DNA from 4 places in the Ensifer sp. ENS06 genome. Region 4 is predicted to be linked to each of the others. Evidence: riboswitches for the same ligand, from Rfam matches in the RefSeq annotation. Region 4 holds a riboswitch; each other region holds the start of a gene.
What was found. A riboswitch is a leader RNA that binds a small molecule or an ion and turns the genes downstream of it on or off. The one in region 4 is predicted to bind cobalamin.
Positions count from the first base shown of each region.

Region 1: linked by a shared signal. The riboswitch ahead of bluB (5,6-dimethylbenzimidazole synthase) and the one ahead of metE (5-methyltetrahydropteroyltriglutamate--homocysteine S-methyltransferase) in region 4 are both predicted to bind cobalamin.
Region 2: linked by a shared signal. The riboswitch ahead of IB279_RS04435 (aromatic ring-hydroxylating dioxygenase subunit alpha) and the one ahead of metE (5-methyltetrahydropteroyltriglutamate--homocysteine S-methyltransferase) in region 4 are both predicted to bind cobalamin.
Region 3: linked by a shared signal. The riboswitch ahead of IB279_RS13500 (CbtB-domain containing protein) and the one ahead of metE (5-methyltetrahydropteroyltriglutamate--homocysteine S-methyltransferase) in region 4 are both predicted to bind cobalamin.

Region 1 covers NZ_JACVBC010000002.1:146,413-151,374, reverse strand. Annotated here, with positions in the region: gene IB279_RS09820 (phytanoyl-CoA dioxygenase family protein) at 1-1,155, shown strand, start outside; gene IB279_RS09815 (SDR family oxidoreductase) at 1,244-2,056, shown strand; cobalamin riboswitch at 2,154-2,366, shown strand; gene bluB (5,6-dimethylbenzimidazole synthase) at 2,412-3,107, shown strand; gene IB279_RS09805 (DUF2865 domain-containing protein) at 3,120-4,190, opposite strand; gene IB279_RS09800 (acyl-homoserine-lactone synthase) at 4,355-4,962, opposite strand, start outside.
Region 2 covers NZ_JACVBC010000001.1:898,114-903,075, forward strand. Annotated here, with positions in the region: gene IB279_RS04420 (FAD-binding oxidoreductase) at 1-56, opposite strand, end outside; gene IB279_RS04425 (L-threonylcarbamoyladenylate synthase) at 201-1,175, opposite strand; gene IB279_RS04430 (DUF6656 family protein) at 1,253-1,852, opposite strand; cobalamin riboswitch at 2,170-2,371, shown strand; gene IB279_RS04435 (aromatic ring-hydroxylating dioxygenase subunit alpha) at 2,475-3,719, shown strand; gene IB279_RS04440 (hybrid-cluster NAD(P)-dependent oxidoreductase) at 3,721-4,815, shown strand.
Region 3 covers NZ_JACVBC010000002.1:889,254-894,215, reverse strand. Annotated here, with positions in the region: gene IB279_RS13515 (glucoamylase family protein) at 1-920, shown strand, start outside; gene IB279_RS13510 (ferric iron reductase) at 923-1,789, shown strand; gene IB279_RS13505 (CbtA family protein) at 1,835-2,632, opposite strand; gene IB279_RS13500 (CbtB-domain containing protein) at 2,830-3,006, opposite strand; cobalamin riboswitch at 3,047-3,309, opposite strand; gene IB279_RS13495 (TetR/AcrR family transcriptional regulator) at 3,308-4,000, opposite strand; gene IB279_RS13490 (NAD(P)H-binding protein) at 4,105-4,935, shown strand; gene IB279_RS13485 (DUF1772 domain-containing protein) at 4,932-4,962, shown strand, end outside.
Region 4 covers NZ_JACVBC010000003.1:509,856-514,817, forward strand. Annotated here, with positions in the region: gene IB279_RS15935 (acyl-CoA thioesterase) at 1-136, opposite strand, end outside; gene metE (5-methyltetrahydropteroyltriglutamate--homocysteine S-methyltransferase) at 133-2,487, opposite strand; cobalamin riboswitch at 2,587-2,806, opposite strand; gene IB279_RS15945 (hypothetical protein) at 2,825-3,205, opposite strand; gene IB279_RS15950 (LysR substrate-binding domain-containing protein) at 3,269-4,195, shown strand; gene IB279_RS15955 (metallophosphoesterase) at 4,388-4,962, shown strand, end outside.

The sequences.
Region 1 (4,962 bases), on a different contig from region 4:
GTCTGGCTCACCGAAGAGGCTTGCGATCTCGAATCGTTCCGGGCGGAAGTCGAACGCCAAACCAGCCTGTCCGACTACCCCCATGCTTCCGGCTGCGAAAAGAATATCCTGATTTATGACAGCGCCGCGCTGATTGCGGCGTGCGGCGATGCCGAGGCGCGGCGTTCTGTTCTGGCGGAGATCTGCGAGGTACTGGCGACCGGGCCTGGCGTGGCGGTCTTCAAGCGCGCCTTTGCCGATACGACAGCAATCGACGTCGCAAGCGGGGTCTTTGACGCCATCATCGAAGAGCAACATCGAAGCAACAGCGGCGGCGGCGATCACTTCGCCAAACCCGGCGCCAATGACCGCATCTGGAACTCGCTGGAAAAGCACTGCCTGAACGCGCCGGAGAATTTCGCCTCCTATTACGGCAATGCCGTCATAGCGCTCGTCAGCGAGGCTTGGCTCGGGCCGAACTACCAGATGACGGCGCAGGTCAATCGCGTCAATCCTGGCGGTGCGGCGCAATCGGCGCACCGGGATTATCACCTCGGCTTCCAGACCGCGGCCGTGATCGAGCAGTATCCGGCGCATGTGCACAGGCTTTCACCGGTGCTGACGCTGCAGGGGGCGGTTGCCCATTGCGACATGCCGCTCGAAAGCGGACCGACGCTGTTCTTGCCCTATAGCCAAACCTATGTGCCGGGCTATCTGGCGCTCAACCGGCCGGAATTCCGCGCATATTTCGACGCACACCACGTGCAGCTTCCGCTCGAAAAGGGCGACGTTGTCTTCTTCAACCCGGCGCTCTTCCATGCCGCCGGCACCAACCGCTCCCGGGATATCCGCCGCGTGGCCAACCTGCTGCAGGTGTCTTCGGCCTTCGGTCGCGCAATGGAAACCGTTGACCGACTGACCATGAGCGCGACGCTCTATCCGGCCTTGCGGGCCTTGCTGGCGGGCGGGACGCTGACGCAGGCGGAAGCGGCCAACGCGATCTCCTCCTGTGCCGAAGGCTATTCGTTCCCCACCAATCTCGACCGGGATCCGCCACTCGGCGGGTTGGCGCCGAAGACGCAGGCGCAGTTGATGCGCGAGGCGCTCACTGCGGGGACGGGCGAACAAGAGTTTCTCTCGGTGCTGGAGGCGCAGGCGAAGCGCAAGCTGAGCTGACGAGCGAGTTACAATTTGACAGGCTCCCGGTGTGTTTTAGCCGGGAGCCGCAGCCGTTTCAAACGATCATTTCCGAGGGAGGAATTCGATGAGTGGACAATTGCAAGGCAAGATCGCCATCGTCACCGGTGGTACGCAGGGACTGGGCGCGACGATTGCTGGCCTTTTCGCCGAGCGCGGCGCTGAAGGCATCGTCATCTGCGGCCGCAACGCCGCCAAGGGGCGGGCGAAGGCCGAGCAGATCGGCAAGTCAAGCGGTGCGAAAGTTGTCTATGTCGAGGCCGATCTTGAAAAAGTAGAGGACGCCCGCAAGGTGGTCGCCGCTTGCGACGCGGAATTCGGCCGGGTCGATGCGCTGGTCAACGCCGCAGCTATCACCGACCGTGGCACGATCCTCGACACCACGCCCGAACTCTTCGACCGCATGTTCGCGATCAATGTGCGCGCGCCGTTCTTCCTGATGCAGGAGGCGGTGAAGATCATGCGGCGGGAGAAGACCGAGGGCACGATCGTCAACATCGGCTCTATGTCGGCGATGGCCGGCCAGCCGTTCATTGCCGCCTATTGTTCGTCGAAAGGCGCCCTCGAAACGCTGACCAAAAACACGGCTTATGCGCTTCTTCGCAACCGCATTCGCGTCAACGGGCTGAATATCGGCTGGATGGCGTCCGAAGGCGAAGACCGCATCCAGCGCGAGTTTCATGGCGCGGCGGCCGATTGGCTCGAAAAGGCGGCGGCCGGCCAGCCTTTCGGTCGGCTCGTCGATCCGGCCGAAGTGGCGCGGGCCTGCGCCTATCTGTCGTCGGCCGAGTCCGGGCTGATGACCGGATCGGTGATTTGCTTCGATCAGTCGGTCTGGGGCGCCTATGACGGTTCGCCACATCCGGTCGCTCCGCTTTGAGGTGGAGGTAAACGACTAAGCTCGACAGTAGCCGGCGGAAAGTGGCGTGCCATGTCCCGGCCGGGTTGGCGCCGCTTGTCTTTCTCAAACGGCTGTGCACTTAGTGCCGTCGTCAGGTGCCCGCGAAAGCGGGAGAATCGGGAATCCGGTGTCATTCCGGAACGTGCCCAACGCTGTGACGGGGACGATCGCGTCTAAGAGAGCCTTGAATTGATTCAAGGTTTTGCCACTGGATCTTCAAGCGATCTGGGAAGGCGAGGTGATCGGTTGAACCGAAGTCAGAAGACCGGCCTGGCGAGATAGACCGAACCCCGCGTGGACGGCGGGAGGTTTTCGCATTGTTGGGGATCGAACGATGCTGACTGAACCGAAGGGCGGCCTTGCGGCTGCCGGCGCCTTTTCGTTGCCAGAGCGGGAGGCCGTCTACCGTGCCATCGAGACACGTCGCGACGTGCGCGATGAATTCCTGCCCGCGCCATTGCCGGATGATCTGATCTTGCGCCTGCTGGCCGCTGCGCACAGCGCCCCGTCCGTGGGCTTCATGCAGCCGTGGAACTTCGTGCTGGTGCGGGCGGAAGAAACGCGTGAGCGCGTCTGGCATGCGTTTCGCCGCGCCAATGACGAGGCCGCGCTGATGTTCGAGGCGGAACAACAGGCCAAGTACCGTGCGCTGAAGCTGGAAGGCATCCGCAAGGCGCCGCTCAGCATCTGTGTCACCTGCGACCGCACGCGCGGCGGTGCCGTCGTACTCGGGCGCACCCACAATCCGCAGATGGACGTCTATTCCACCGTCTGCGCCGTGCAAAACCTCTGGCTTGCGGCGCGGGCCGAAGGGGTGGGCGTCGGCTGGGTGAGCATTTTCCACGAGGCCGAGATCAAGGCGATTCTCGGCATCCCAGATCATATCGAGATCGTTGCCTGGCTCTGCCTCGGCTATGTCGATCGCCTCTATCAGCAGCCGGAACTCGCCGTGAAGGGCTGGCGCCAGCGCCTGCCGCTCGACGAGCTGGTTTTCGAAGACGGATGGGGACGCAGCAAGGAGAAGGCGTAAGGCCTCGTCCGATCAATTCTGGACCGGCTGATAGGCCGGTCCCTTCGGATGCTTGAGGTCGATGGCGGTTTCTTCCTGCGGCAGGTAGGTCGGGCCGACGACGCGAACCTTGTTCTTCGACGGATCGTAAGGCCGCTCTTCGGCCGGCGCCTTGGCGGTATTGCTCGCCGCTTCCGGCTTCTTGGTCTCGATGACGATGATCGACGACTGGTCGTCACCGATCTTCGTTCCGTTTGCCTTCGGTGTGGTCGAGGCGGTCTGGGGTATCTGGCAGCCGCACTGGCCGGGTTTTCCGACAGCGCGGGTGCGATAGGCAAAGGCGTTGGGCATTTCGGTATAGGGACGGCCGGTCACGGCCGAGACCATCTTGTCGCTCTCTTCCGTGTTGAGGTCGTGAAAATAGAGCTCGGTCTCAGCCCCCGGGCAGCGCGCCCGACAGGCCTGCTCGTCGCGCGGGAAATCGGCCGGCGTCGCATCTGAAGAAACCGGGAAAAAGGCGCCGTCGCAGGTGCGCACGCACATGGTTCTGAGCGTGCCGCTATAGTAGCGCTCCTGCGGCGCGTAGCCGTCTTCGCCGCGGCCGAGCATCGGGCCGTAGGCGTCTTCCGGCGGCAGGTCGGCAACGATGTTGCGGTGGCTTTCCGGCACGTCCGGTTCCACGCTTGCGAACTCCTCGCGGTCGCCATAGCAACCGTTGATCTCCAGCGCGGCGAGGATGCGGCGCCGGCTGTCGTCGCTGCCGCCGGCGACGATCTGCTCGCGCTCGGACTTCAGCATGCGCAGATTGTCTTCCATCTCGGCGATCAGGCTGTTGAGGCCGTAGCAGGTGTCGGGGTCGCCGCCGTCGAAGCCAATGGCGTTGCCGCCACCGCAACCCGCGCGGCGGCGGTCGTTCTTTGCCCGCCGCAGCTCGATATTCTGCCGCGAGATCGCGCTTGCGTAGTCGCGCGCATCGGCATTGCTGGCGACGTAGTCAGGCAGTTGCGCGAGCCGCGCGTTCAGTCGGTCGCAGGCCGTCGATGCCAGTGACGGACCGGCACCGATCATAACCAGAGGCACAAGGGCCGCAGCGACGTGTTTCATGCGCGTGAACACGGGCGAAAGTCTCTTCCTGTTGCCAGGTCGGCGCCGACCTTCTGCGGGTGGCTGCCAGCGGCATTCCTGTTTCGCCTCCATCATAGAGCTTGTCGTTGATCGTGCAACGACAAGCGACGGTTTGCGTTAACAGCGCAGATCGACTGACGCGCTTAGGCGGCGCGGGCGGTTTCCAGCGACATCGGACGTTCGAGCACGGTACCTTCGATGGCAGCGACCGCCTTCATCCGCGTGAGCAGATCCGGCGTTACTTCCCAGGCGACGGCAACCGCGAAAACGGAGCCGATGCGATGCGGTTCGGCGATACGCTCGCCCGGGCATCCCATGCGCCGGAACATGCGCTCCAGGAACACATCCGTCACCGTGACGATGTGGCTGATGCCGGAAGCAAGGCCCAGCTCGCCGACGCCGCACATCAGTTCGGCGGCCGCGACCGTCACCTGGTTCGACGCGCGGTCCTGCGAGATCTCGGGCTCGATGCAGAAGCGGCTGGATTCCCAGACCGAAGCGCTGCGGATTTCCGGATTATCGCCAAGCAGGATCGGGAAGGTATCGTCCAGCATGTTTGGGCCGAGTGTCGGTAGGAGGCGAAGCGCGCCGCGCAGCCGGCCGGTATCGGGCGCATAGGACAGGACGTAGAGCGGGTTTGCCTGGTCGTAGTTGTCGATTTCCCAGTCGCCTTCGGTCTGCACGTCCCATTTCAGGAAGTCGTGGAAGACGCGCTTGCGCAACCGGAACATGTCGTCGACGGCCGCCGGGT
Region 2 (4,962 bases), on a different contig from region 4:
TTGCCGACGATCTCGGCGAAGGAAGCGATGAGTTCGGGAGAGGGAAGGGTGGTCATGGGCCTCACTTCGCATTGCGCCTGCGCGCGCTATCGGATCGGTCGATCTGAGGATCTGGTCCTCGGTTACTGGTCGGCGGCGATCATAACCGCAATTGGTGCCGTTCGATGAGGGTGGGTGCAGAGAAGATGCCGCACACTATCTTACCCTCGCGGTGCCGCCGCCCGTTGCAACCGGTCGATGATGGCTTCCCCCAACCCGTCCGAAGGGATCGGCCCGAAGGCGATGGTCTCTGCGCCGCTGGCATCCGCCCGCTTCATGTAGTCGAAGAGATTGGCGGCGGCTTCGCGCAGATTGCCAGTCGGGCTGAGATCGAGAACGACGGCCGCCTGCTCTTCGCCGGCGATCCGATTGCCGCCGAAACGGATCAAGGCTTCGCCGGCATGCACCTCGGCGGCATCGAGCCGGACTGCAGCGCCGGGCGCGTAGTGCGAGGCGAGCATGCCCGGCGCCTCGATCGTCGCTCCCGCCGTCTCCGGCCGGGTCACCGGACGGCCAAGCAGGCGTTCGATCTCGGCGGCATCGAGTCCACCCGGCCGAAGCAACCGGATCTCGTCGCCGTCTACCTTGATGATCGTCGACTCAAGGCCGATTTGGGCCTGGCCGGCGTCGAGGATCAGCTTCAGTTTTTCGCCGAGATCGGCTTCCACATGGACCGCACTGGTCGGGCTGATCTTGCCCGACGTATTGGCACTGGGCGCGGCCAGTGGTCGCCCGAAGTGGGCGATTACCCGGCGCGAGAAACCGTCGGGCATGCGGATACCGAGCGTGTCGAGGCCGGCGGACGCCAGCGCATGAACCGTGCTGTCGGCGCGCTGCCGAAGGATCAGCGTCAGCGGGCCGGGCCAGAAGGCTTCGGCCAGCTGCCTCGAAATCGGATCGAAATGCACATGGGCTTCGGCCATCGCCATGTCGGAAACATGCGAGATCAGCGGATTGAAGCGCGGGCGCCCCTTCATCTCGTAGATGCGACTGATCGCATCGGGATTGGTAGCATCGGCGGCAAGGCCGTAGACGGTCTCGGTCGGAATCGCGACCGGCTCGCCTTCGGCAAGAACGGCGCAGGCGCGCGCGATCGCGCGGTCCGGTTCTCTATCCGTGTCGATGATCTCAGCCATGCCGTTTCCTTTCCGACGCTTCCTTAACGGACGCACCGGAAAAACAGAACGATTTTCTTTGAAGGAACCGGTTCGGCTCAGAGGCTGCGAATGATGCGACGCAACGCGTCATCCTTGGCGCCAAGCATCAGTACGTTTTTCAGCGCGACCTTGGGATCATCCGTGCGAAACAGCAGCCCGTTGTCACGAAAGTTGCGGTTGATGACCATTTGCCCGGCTTCGGCGCCCGGTTCGATGGCGACGGCGAAGTACATGCGTGAATAGCCGGGCTGGATACTCTCGAAAAAATGCGTCTCGTCGCCCAGGTTGCAGAAGAAGTTGGCGAAGTAGAAGGACCAGGTGATGTCCTTGGAGGGAGTAACCGGCGTACGCGCCGCCGTCACGTGACAGTAGCCGAGATGCGGCCGGCCGACGAGAGTGCGGTGGAAGATCATCTTCGGGAACTGGATCGAGGTGTGGAACCCGTTGATCCGCTTATGGGTCGTGTCGCCGGCGGTGCTGAGCTTCTTGCCCGTCCTGTCTGCGACTTCCTCATAGCTCAAATACCGGCGTTCGCTCGGCAACCATTGCCTGCGGTTGATCCGGCCGGTGCGCAGGAATTCGGTATGAACCGCCACCTTCGGCGGGATTGTCGGCAGCTTCTCGGCTGCCGCGTCGTAGTATCTCAACTTTGCCATGATCGTCAGCGCGCCATCTGCCTGCCTGCAGGACCTCTCTCGTCCGCCGGCTAGGCTAGCGGCTCATGGTTAATGAATGATTTCCCCCTGGCTGCATCATTAGCGTTCTCTATCTGACGCGATGTCGCAAACGGGCGAAGCCCTCCCGCATCTGCGCCGACCGCGCCGCAAAAGTCGGCAAATGCCCAAGATGTGATCTATCTATATGTTTGCAATGTAAAAATTCTAAGACGGTGGCCTTTTGTGGCGGTTTTTTCCGTGTCGTCATTCTGGAATTGGATGTCGCTATCGGGCAGCTGCCAAGGCGACTTCCGCGATTACATATCCTTACTCAAGGTGCCGTCTTCGAAGGGAAGATGGAGAATTGGGAAGCCGGTCAAATCCCGGCGCTGCCCCCGCAACGGTGGTGGAGCGAAAGCCTCGGCAAAGGCCACTGGACGGTTCGTCCGGGAAGGCGCCGGGCAGGTCCGAAAGGACGGCTCCTGAGCCCGGAAACCAGCCTTGACGGACATAACCGTAACGGGTTGCGGCGGGCAGCCGGATCGGAGCCTCAAACGCATGGGTGTGCGCCCGTGCGGGTTCCTGTCCTGCCTCTCCGAAACATGGCGCATGAGGACAGGACATGGACACCAGAAACGATATGCTTCGAAAGCTGAAGGGCAGGCGGGACGGCTACAGCCTCGACCGGGCCTTTTACATCGATCCCGATTACTACAGGCAGGATCTGGAAAACATCTGGTACAAGGATTGGCTGTTTATCGGCCATGACTGCGAGATCCCGCGGGCCGGCAATTACTTCACCGTCCAGGTCGGCGACTACCCCGTTGTCATCACCCGCGACCGCCAGGGCGCCATCCGGGCGCTGCACAATTCCTGCCGCCACCGCGGCTCGCGCGTCTGCACGCAGGCGAAAGGCTCGTCGGCAAAGCTTGTCTGTCCCTATCACCAGTGGACCTACGAACTCGACGGCTCGCTGCTCTTCGCCCGGCAGATGGGAGAGGATTTCGACAAGGCCGCCCACAGTCTGAAGCCGATCCATTGCGAAACGGTCGGCGGCTACATCTTCATCAACCTGTCGGAAAAGCCGATGGATTTCACGGCGTTCCGCGACATGGCCTTGCCGTATCTCGCGCCGCATCGGCTCGGCGAAACCAAGGTCGCGTTCGAAAGCACCATCATCGAGAAGGGCAACTGGAAGCTCGTCTGGGAAAACAACCGCGAATGCTACCATTGCGCCGCCAATCATCCGGAACTCTGCCGCACCTATCCTGAGGCGCCGACGGCGACCGGGGTGCAGGGCGCCAAGGATGATCCTGTGATCGCCGAACATTGGGCGAAGTGCGAGGCCGAGGGCCTGCCGAGCGAATTTAAGATGTCGCCGACCGGTCAGTTCCGCGCCGCCCGCATGCCGCTTGTCGACAATGCCGAAAGCTACACCATGTCGGGCGCCCGCGCCGTCAGGCGGGCCCTGTCCGCCGACGTCTCCCAGAGCCAGATCGGCACGCTCTTGATGTTCCACTATCCCACCACCTGGAACCATGTGCTCGCCGACCACGCCATCACCTTCCGGGTGCTGCCGCTCGGGCCCGAACTGACGCAGGTGACGACGAAGTGGCTCGTCAACAAGGATGCGGTCGAAGGCGTCGACTACAATCTAGATGAACTGACGCATGTCTGGACCGAGACCAACGACCAGGACCGTCAGATCGTCGAGGAAAATGCCTTCGGCATCCGCTCACCGGCCTATGAGCCCGGTCCCTATTCGCCCGAGCACGAGGGTGGCGTGATGCAGTTCGTCGAGTGGTACTGCAAGTTCATGGAGCAGCGCCTTGCCGGCGACGCGGCTCCGCTTTCAAGGGTCGCCTGACATGCAGATGGCCTCTTCGTTTCACCATTTCGACGCGCTCCACGTCTGGATCGACCGGCAGCAGATGCTCGAATGCACATCGGCGGTTGTCGAGACCGCCGATGTCATGACCTTCACCTTCCGGGCCGAAAAGCCCGCCTGGTTTCGCTATCTGCCCGGGCAATTCGTGACCCTCGAACTGCCCGTCGCCGACGAGCCAGTGATGCGCACCTACACCCTGTCGTCGACGCCCTCGCGGCCGCTGTCGATCGCCGTGACCGTCAAGGCGCAGTCAGACAGCATCGGCACCCGCTGGATGTTCGAGCACCTGAAGCCCGGAATGAAACTCCGCGCCTTTGGCCCGCTCGGCGATTTCAGCTTCGTCCGCCATCCCGGCGACAAGTACCTGTTTATCTCGGCCGGCTCCGGCATCACGCCGATGATGTCGATGACGCGCTGGATGGCGGACTGCGTGCCGGAGACGGATGTGACCTTCATCTCCTGCGCGCGTCGGCCGGAGGACCTGCTGTTCCGTTCGGAGCTGGAGGTTCTGGCGACGCAGATGTCCGGGCTGAACCTCGGCTTCATCGTCGAGGGACATGAGGCACGCCACGGCTGGCACGGGCTTCGCGGCCGCATTGATGGCGCCAAGCTGCCGCTGCTTGCGCCCGATTTCATGGACCGCACCGTTTTCTGCTGCGGCCCCGAACCGTTCATGCGCGGCGTGCGCGAGATGCTGAAATCGGCCGGTTTCGACATGGGCCGCTACCACGAGGAGAGCTTCCAGCCGGCCGCCGCACCTGCGGCGGAAGAGATTGCCGTGCGCGCCGGCGCCGGTGACGAGGGCGAGGTCCAGGCCGCCAAGATCGCCTTCACCATGAGCGGCAAGGAGATCGAGGCCAAGCCCGGCCAGACGATCCTGCAGGCGGCGCGCGCCAACGGCGTGCGCATCGGCGCTGCCTGCGAAGGCGGCATCTGCGGCACCTGCCGGGTGATGAAGGTCTCAGGCGAGGTGGATATGAGCCACAATGGCGGCATTCTCGACGACGAGATCGATGAGGGCTACATCCTCGCCTGCTGCTCGCGACCGCTCGGAGACGTCCAGATCGAAGCTTGAAGGCTTTAATGATGTCGCGCAAAAGTGTGCAGCGGTTTTGCGACAAAGACATGCATAACAACAAGCGCTTAAAGCCTGTCGCGTGAATGCTTTTCACGCGACAGGCTTTAGGGCGCGTTGCAGGGGATCGGATTGGCGGAAATGCTT
Region 3 (4,962 bases), on a different contig from region 4:
AATGCGAGATCCGCGCGCTTGCCGATCTGCTCTATGCGCGGGTCGACTGGCGCTGGGCGCTCAATCGGGGCGACACGCTGACGATGGGCTGGCGGCCGCCGGGGCGGTTCTTGAAGCATCGCTGGCGGGGTTACAGCGAAGCGCTGCTGCTCTATGTGCTGGCACTCGGCGCGCCCGACCATTCGATCGAACCGGAGCACTATGCGGCCTTTGCCGAGGGCCATGACTGGATCCCGGTCGACGGCCGGCCGCATCTGCATGCGGCCCCACTCTTCATCCATCTCTTTCCGCAGGCCTGGCTCGATCTACGCGGGCTTTCCGACCGGCCGATGCGGGAGCGGGGGACGGATTATTTCGAGAATACCCGACGCGCCATTGCCTTGCAGCGGGACCATGCGCGCTCCAATCCCGGCGGTTTCGCCGGATATGGCGAGGACCTGTGGGGCCTGAGCGCCTGCCATGCGCCCCGCGGCCGGCTGCGGCTTGCGGATGGGCGCCAGCAGCGGCTTTTCGGCTATGTGAACCGCGGCGCACCCTACGGCCTTGATGACGGCACGCTGGTGCCCTGGGCGCCGCTTGCCTGCCTGCCGTTCGAGCCGGATGCGGCGCAGGCCTCCCTCGTGCATATGGCAGACAGTTATCCGGGACTTCTGAGCGAAGGGCGCTTTCCCGGCGGCTTCAACCCGAGCCTGGCCGCCGGCGCAGGCCCGGAGGGCTGGATCGATGCGCGGGTCGTCGGTCTTGACCAGGGCCTCGTTGTCATGATGATCGAGAACTGGCAAAGCGGCCTTAGCTGGGCACTGATGCGCAGCATGCCGGCGATCCGCCTCGGCCTTGAACGGGCGGGCTTCGACGGTGGCTGGCTGCAGGAGGGGGAAGGCGCGTGTGGTAATCCGCCCGCATCCCGCGCCAGAGGATGAGAATGGACGACGGAGACGGCATGCGCTTGAACGACCACCGGCCGACAGCGGAGACCGCGGCGTTTGCGCCGCAGGCGCTGGCCGTCGCCGACCATCTGCGTGCCCAGTTTCCCGAGGCTGCCGTCTCGCTCGGGCCGGCGGCCAGTGATTTCAGCGCGCCGGGCGACTTCTGGGCTGCGGGCAGCGCTGGCCTTGAGGCGGGGCTCGCCTATCAGGATTTCTTCGGGGTCGGCATGACCGACCGGATCCGGGCGGCGCATCTGATCGCCTTCTATAGCCGCCAGCTGAGCGTAGTCCTTGGCGCGTTCCATCTCGGCGCCGGGTTGCAGGCGGAGGTGGCCGGCATTCGTTTCGAGGATTGGATGCGGCTTCACCGTGGCGTCGAAATCGCGGGCAAGCGCTATCATTTTCGCCTGCATCCGCCGGCCACGGAGCGCCAGGGTGGCGAAGGCGTCAGCGCATTCGAACAGGGCTTCATCGCCCATCTGGCACCCGTCGTTGCGGTTCTGAAAGCGCGAGCAGGGCTGTCGAGCGGGGCGCAATGGCGGCTCGCGGCCGATGCCCTGGCCGGCGCGTTCCTGGAAATCGGCCGCGCGATCGGCGACGAGGCGCGCGGCATGGCCGAGGCGCTGGCGATCGTCAAACGACCGGGTTCGCGGCTCTACTCAGAGGAGCTCTGCTACGAGCAGATCGCGGCTCTCGATCCGGCAAGCGGCGCTGAGCTGTCGCGCCAGTATCGGATCCGTTGCGGCTGCTGTCTCTACTTCAAGACGGAAGGGGGCAGTTTCTGCGACTCTTGCGTGCTGCTGGAGCCGGAAGATCGCCGCGCGCGGCTGGCGGCGCATCTCATGCAAAACGGCGGGACCTGAACCCCGCCGTCGCTTTGCTGACGATCTGTGATCTGTGATCAGTGATCACTGTGCCTTGACGAAGCGCTCGTTGATGAAGCCGGAGACGACGCCGAGCACGATCCAGAAGGCAAGCGTGGTGGCGAGTGCGGCAACCGCAAACTCGGCGCCGAGCACGGCCGGAACGTTGCTGGTGATATCGAGCGGCTGCGGCGCGCCGTAGACATGGGGTGCTGCGATCGCCACCAGGCCTGCGACCTTGGAGACGATCTCCTCGCGCAGGACGACGAGATAGAGGCCGACGGCGGAGAGCGCCACGGTCACCAGCCACCAGGTCTGGCGGTCGCCGAGTTCGGCTGCCGGAAAGCCCGGCAGTTCCGGCGGTAGACCGATCGCCGGCAGCATGTGCACGGCAAGCCAGCCGCAGGCGCCCCACAGCGCGCCGTTCCTGAGCGTGATCGGGTAGCCGATCACCAGGCTGACGCCGGCGAGCAGCAGGCCGAAGCCGGAACCTGTCACGAGGTTCGCCATCAGCGTGCCGGAGAAGCGGCTCATGCCGAACATGATGCCGCCTTCCTCATGCTCGCCCTCATGGGCATAGGCCGGGGTGATCGGCGACAAAGCGTCGAGGAAAGCGCCGAACGGCGACACGGCTTTGAGCGACGAATGCTGGTCGTGGTTTTCTGCGGCCGGCTGTGCCGCACCCGGCTGGGCGGCGGGCTGTTCGGTAGCGGCCGGTGCCTCGCCTTCGAATTCTTCTGCATGCAGGATCAGCGGTGTGACGCGCAGTTCCTGGGCGCCGGTCATGAAGACACCGGCAATCAATCCAGCCACGATCGCGGCCAGAAGCGTTCTGACAATCATCTTGAAATCCCTCGATAACGACAAAAGCCACGCCCTGTGGCGTGGTCCTCGAGCCTTCCCATTTTCCCTATGCTGCGGATGGCCTTCGCGCGCCGGAAAAACCGGGATGCACGCAGGCCTCCATCCGGCTCGGGCCGGATGCGTTCAGGTCCGCAGATTGTTCGATGCGGAACGTTGTTCACGTTCCGGCGCATCGGTCAGTGGCAGGGGAAGCCGTAGGAGTGGCGGGTGTCGTGCGCCGTGTCGTGCAGCACTGCCGAGTTGGCAAGGCCGGCGCCAAAGACGAGGAATGCGCCGATGAAGAGCGCGATGACGCCAGCGGTCAGACGATCGCTGAGGGAGAGCGGGGTGCTCGAAATGGTAGACGTAGCCATGACAACCTCCGTGATGGCATCGGGAAATTCCCGGTTGGGCCCTATGCCCGTATCGAGTGGCAGGTTTCCTGGCTCACGGCGTTGGGCTCGATGCCCTCGATCTGCCTCGCCTTCCCAGCTCGGCCGCCCTCTCGCGGTCTTGCCAGTGGCTTCTTCCGGATCGCTCCGGAACGGTGGATCGACGTCGCTCTACAGTCGCGGGGTCGGCCGTGATTTGAATGCCCAGCTTGGGTCCATCCGTCACATTCCCGTTTACTCCCGAAACACGTTCGCGTCCCGGGAACCAATCGATCCCAGATGATTAGGATTGTGTCATGGAGTTGTCAATTGAGTGCGCGCCGCCGCGCGGTCCATCCGCGACAAAATCCTTGATGGTCATGCGTTTGTAGGCTTCGACGATCTGGTCACCCTCGGCCCGGTCGACCGAGACTGCAAGTCGCATGGTGCAGTCGCCGAGATGCATGATCAGGAAGGCGGCGTTGTCGATCTCTTCGCGCGGCGTCTCCGGCACAAGGCGGGCCCAGACATCGGCAAGCAGCTTTCCGCCGGCGCGGCTTTGCGCAAGATCGATCTCGCGCAGTGCCTTGTCGGCCTGCATCGCCGACCAGATGTCGCGCATGACCGGCTCGGCGAGGAACATGTCGTAGTAGATGTCGAACAGCAGCGAGAAGGCGTCGCGCAGTTCGGCTATCGACGTGACCTTGGCCAGTTCGGCCGTGATGCACTCGTTGCAGACCGCATTGTAGCGCTCGGCCAGCGTGCGCACGATTGCCGCCTTGTCGGGGAAGTACTGATAAAGCGATCCGATCGAAATCCCAGCCTTTTCAGCGACTTCGCTCATGCGCATGGCGTCGCTGCCCTTCTCCTGGATGAGCGCCGTCGCGCAGGCAAGGATCTGCTCGACGCGCTCGCGGCTGCGCTTCTGGCTCGGCGTCCGGCGCAGCGCAGGCTCGTCGTCGGCGGGAAGCGTGGCGGGACTTGCATCTGGAATCATGAGTAATGCTCACATTTTGACTTGACTCCTAAAATACGAGGATTTATCACATTTGCAAATGTGAGAGATGCTCATGTTTGTTGGTGGAGCCTCAGGAGGAAACGATGTCTCAGAAAGTCACACTGGTTTTGGGCGGTACCGGCAAGACGGGGCGGCGGGTGGCCGATCGCCTTCGGGAGCGGGGCGTAGCGGTCCGCATCGGCGCCCGTTCGGCGTCGCCTTCCTTCGATTGGACGGATGAGGCGACCTGGACGCCCGCCCTTGAAAATGTCGATCGCATCTATGTCTGCTACCAGCCCGATCTGGCGGTGCCGGGCGCCGTCGACGTCATCGCCAAGTTCTCGAGCCTTGCCGTTCGCTCCGGCATCAAACGGTTGGTGCTCCTGTCGGGCCGCGGCGAGGACGAGGCGGAAGCCTCCGAGCGTGCGCTGCAGGCTTCCGGCGCCGACTGGACGGTCATCCGGGGCAGCTGGTTCTTCGAGAACTTCGACGAAGGCTTCCTGGCCGACAGCGTGGTGAGTGGTTCGGTCTTCCTGCCGGTGGACGAGGTCACCGAGCCCTTCGTCAGTTGCGACGACATCGCCGACGTGGCGGTTGAGGCCCTTGTGGACGATGCGCATATCGGCAAGGTCTATGCCTTGACCGGCCCGCGCCTGATGACCTTTGCCCAGGCCGTCGCCGAGATCGCCGCGGCCGCCAACCGTCGGATCTCTTATCAGGCCATTCCGGTTTCCGACTTCGCAGCGCATCTCAAGGCGGACGGCGTGCCGGATGACTATGTCGAACTCATCCGCTATCTCTTCACCTCGGTGCTCGACGGGCGCAATTCCAGCATGACGTCCGATGTCGAGCGCGTGCTTGGGCGGCGTCCGCGCGACTTTGCAGATTACGCCCGGGAAACCGCAGCAACTGGTGTTTGGAGTCTTGCCGCATGATCCCGTTGATCCCCGCTCTGGCGTTTG
Region 4 (4,962 bases):
GGTCCATCGACGCGAGGGCGGCGCCACCAAAGAGCGTGCCATGGTGATTGGTATCGCCTGGAAAAACGATGTCGATCAGGGTTTGTGGCGCCGGGGTTTCCCCCGGCGCCGTCGTGACTTCGTGCTGCCCCGTCATGCTTTGACGGCTTCGCGCGTATCGGCGGCAAAAGCCGCTCGAAGCGAGCGGGCGGCGGCGACCATGTTGACGAGCGCCGGCCGCGTCTCTTCCCAGCGCCTGGTCTTCAGTCCGCAATCGGGATTGACCCAGATCTGGTCCGGCGTGAGGCCCTCGGTCGCTTTTTCGATGAGATGCACCATTTCCTCGACGCTGGGCACTCGCGGCGAATGGATGTCGTAGACGCCCGGGCCGATCTCGTTCGGATAGGCCTTGTCGGCGAAGGCGCCGAGCAGTTCCATTTTCGATCGCGACGTCTCGATCGACATGACGTCGGCGTCCATCGCCGCGATTGCGGCCATGATGTCGTTGAACTCGGAGTAGCACATATGGGTGTGGATTTGGGTCGCATCGCCCACCCCGGCTGCACTGAGACGGAAGCACTCCACCGCCCAGTCGAGATAGGGCTTGCGATCGGCATTACGCAGCGGCAGGCCTTCGCGCAGTGCCGGTTCGTCGATCTGGATGATGGCGATGCCGGCCGCCTCGAGATCCGACACTTCATCGCGCAGTGCTAGCGCGATCTGCCGGCACACCACGGAACGTGGCAGGTCGTCACGAACGAAGGACCATAGCAGCATGGTGACCGGACCCGTCAGCATGCCCTTGACCGGGCGATCGGTCAGCGACTGCGCGAAGGTCGCCCACTCGACCGTCATCGGGTTTGGTCGCGAAACGTCGCCGAAGATAACAGGCGGACGCACGCAGCGCGATCCGTAGCTCTGCACCCAGCCGCTCTGGGTGAAGGCGTAGCCCGAGAGCTGCTCGCCAAAATATTGCACCATGTCGTTGCGCTCGAACTCGCCGTGAACGAGTACGTCGATGCCGACCTCTTCCTGCCAGCGCACCGCCAGTTCGGTCTCTCGGCGAAGATAGGCGGTGTAGTCGACATAGCTGAGTTCGCCCTTCGCATGCAGTGAACGGGCCTGCCGAACCTCCGATGTCTGTGGGAAGGATCCGATCGTCGTTGTCGGGAAGAGCGGCAATGACAGCTTCTTCGCCTGCAGTGCCCGGCGACCCGCGAACGGGGACTGCCGCTTGCTGTCCGCATCCGTCAGCGCTTTCAAGCGCCCGGCGACCAAAGGATCATGGATCCTGAGTGAGGTGAGCCTCGCCTGGGCGGACGCGATCGAGGCGGCGAAAACGTGCTCGGAAATGGCAAGCCCCGGCTCGAAGGCGCTGGCAAGCAGGCTGAGTTCGTCGAGTTTCTGCGTACCGAAGGCGAGCCAGGAGGAAAGTTCCGGATCAAGCGCACGCTCCAGCTCGAGATCGATAGGCACGTGCAGGAGTGAGCATGAAGGTGCGAGTTCGATGCGGTCGCGGCCGTGGGCCGAAGTCAGAGGCTGCAGCCGGCGGAACAGGCCGGCCAGATCGGTCCGCCAGATGTTGCGGCCGTCGATGACCCCGAGCGATAGGACCCGGTCCGCCGGAGCCGATTGGATGAGCGTGTCGATCTGCTGCGGCGCGCGCACGAGATCGACATGCAGTCCATCGACCGGCAGCGCCAACGCCGTTGCCGTGTTGTCGCCGATCGAGCCGAAATAGGTCGCCAGCATGATCTTGAGTCCGGGCACGTCGGTGTCGAACGTGCGATAGGCGAGGTCGAGAGCGCGACGATCCTTGTCCGCGAGATCGAGCGCCAGGCAAGGCTCGTCGATCTGGACCCAATCGGCGCCGGCGTCAGCAAGCTCCGCCAGGACCCTCACGTAAACGGGCAGGAGCCGTTCGATCAGATCGACCGGATCGAAGTCGCCGCCCTTCGATTTGCCGAGCTTCAGCAGTGTCACCGGGCCGATGAGCACCGGGCGTGTGCGATAGCCGAGGGCCTGAGCTTCCTGGAAGGCTTCCAGCGGCCGATTGTGGGTGAGCTCGAAGCGCTGATCCCTGTCGAACTCGGGCACCATGTAGTGATAGTTGGTGTCGAACCACTTTGTCATTTCGAGCGCGGGAGTGCCGCTGCTGCTTCCCGAATGGGTGCAGCCGGCGGCGCAGGGCGTTCCGGCCGAGCCGCGCGCCATGGCAAAATAGGTGTCGAGATCGACCGGGCCGCCCGTCCAGCCATAGGCCGGCGGGATTGCGCCGACAAGCACGGCGGTATCGAGCACGTGGTCGTAGAAGGAGAAGTCATTGGAGGGGATGATGTCGATGCCGCGCGTTTTCTGCGCGGCCCAGTTTTCAGCGCGGAGCTTGGCTCCGGTATCGAGAAGTTCGCCGCGGCTGGCCTTTCCGGCCCAATAGCGTTCGAGCGCGAATTTCAATTCGCGACGGCGGCCGATGCGCGGGAAACCGAGATTGGCAGTCTTGATGGTCATTTCCTTACCCCGAAGGTTATGGGCAAGGCTTGAATGCGACGCAGCCGCGGCGCGAGAGCGATCCCGCGTCCTCAACGCGCCTCATCGGACACCCCGCCCGTGGACGTTGTTCATCGCGGCAGGTCTCCTGGCTTGCGGGTCGTCACGGACCGTTCCGTCTTCCCGAGGCGTCTCCCTCAGTGACATCTTCGAACGGCCGCTCTCCGCTTACAGTTGCGGGGGCAGCTCCGGCATGGGCGCTTGTCTGGCGCCGCACCGAATTCCCTCTTAGCTCCGTCCCTCCAAAGGCGGGCGAAGAACCACGATGGGGCGACAATGCCCTGTCCCGAGCTCTTCGTCAATCGCATAAAGAAATGCTTATGTCTTTATTCTCTCCCGCCGCCGCCCGCGGCGAGACAATGGCAGGACGAGGTCTTTCCATTGCTTTCCGCTCACGGGACGGTTGCGGTTTGGTCGAAGCGTCCTCCTCCGGCCACTGCCACGGATCCGCCGCGTCGCCAACGCGCGCGCGGATATGCTCTTGATCTCGCGTCAGGCCGATATCCCGGAGTTGGAACTCGTTGAACGTGTCGATGGCAACCGGAGGGTTGAGGGTCTTATCGGCCCAGTTCAGGACATGGTAAATCGTTGATCGCACTGCGCTAAGCATTGCTATCCTCACTTCTTTCAAGGGCGTGTGTTCGCGAAAAAAAGTGAGGGTTTTTGCCGTTTCGCGCAAAGCGATTTCTCGCATGCTGGCATAAAGAATGCTTATCTCAGTTCCATGAGCAAGATTCCTCCCATGAGTGCGGTGCGCGCCTTTGAGGCCGCCGCCAGGCACCTGAGTTTCACCCGCGCCGCCGAAGAGCTCGGCATGACGCAGGCGGCCGTCAGCTATCAGATCCGGCTGTTGGAAGATCGCATCGGCGCGCCGCTGTTCGTTCGGCTTCCGCGCGAGGTGCGATTGACCGGCGCCGGGCGGCAGCTAGCGCCGAAGGTGACCGAAGCGATCGATCTCTTAGGGGCGGCTTTCTCGGAGATCGCCGACAAGACCGAACATCACCTGCACATCTCGGTGCTGCCAACCGTCGTGTCGAGCTGGCTCGGTCAGCGCCTCGCGTCGTTTCAGACCGCGCATCCCAACATCAGCATCAGGGTGCACATGTCGACCGAGTTGGTCGATTTCAAACGTGACGCCATCGATCTCGCGGTGCGCAGCGGCGCCGGCGACTGGCCGGGCAACGATGTCTTTCCCTTGTTTCCGCTCGATTACGTGCCTGTCTGCACGCCATCCTTCCTGGAAAAGTACCAGCTCAAGGAGCCCGCGGACGTTCTGAGAGTCCGGCGTTTCGGCAACGCCAGCTGGTGGCGGCGGTGGATGATCGAAACCGGCGTCGAGCCGCCGGCAAGCAATGGCACCGAATTGATCTTCGACGTGCAGGCGATGGATGTCGCCACAATCCTTGCGGATCACGGCATTGCGATTGCCGTCTCGACCTTCCTGATGGATGAACTGAAGAGCGGCAGGCTCATCCGGCCGTTCGAGCATGTGGTGCGCGACGGCCGCGCCTATTGGCTCGTCTATCCGCAAAGCACCAGGCGGCAGAAGAAGATCCAGGCCTTTCGCGACTGGGTCGTCGCCGAGGCCGATGCGTCGAACGCCATGCTTTCGACCGTGATGGAGCAATCCTGTCCGGCGTCGCGTCGGACCGACCGCGGCGCAATGTAGAGACACAACGGGGCCTACTCGGCCCGTCGGTCTTCTGAAGATGACGCTTTCATGGAGAAACTGAAAATCAGCTGAGAACGGCTGTTACCAAACTGACATGGCGGCTCCCTAAAGACTGCGGCCAACCGCAGAGAAGGGAAGTATCAGCCCTCCGACGCGGATACCGCAAGCCATCGTCGGAGGCCCGTTTCCATGAAAATCGTCCAGATCAGCGACACCCATCTCAGCCCCGCCAAAAGCCACTTCAATGGCAATTGGGAACCGGTTCGCGCCTGGATCGAGGCGGTAAAACCCGATCTCGTCATCCACACCGGCGACGTCACCATCGATGGTGCCGACCACGAGGACGACATCACCTTCTCGCTCGATCTGATCGGCCAGCTCTCGATGCCGGTGCTGATCGTTCCCGGCAATCACGATGTCGGCCATCTGCCGGGTTCGCACCAGCCGGTGGATCCGGTTCGGCTTGCCCGCTGGCGCCGGCTCGCCGGTCCGGACTACTGGGGCCGCGACCATGGCGACTGGCGGCTGCTCGGCCTCAACAGCCTGCTGATCGGCTTCGAGGACGAAGAAGAAGACAGGCAGTTTAATTGGCTGGAGGAACAGTTGCTCAGCCGCGACGGCCGCCGGGTGGCCGTCTTTGCCCACAAGCCGCTCTTCGTCGACGATCCGGGCGAAGGCGACACCGGCTACTGGGGCATCCGTCCGCGCCAGCGCCAACGCCTGTTTGATCTTTTCGCCGAAGCCGAGGTGGCGCTGCATGCAAG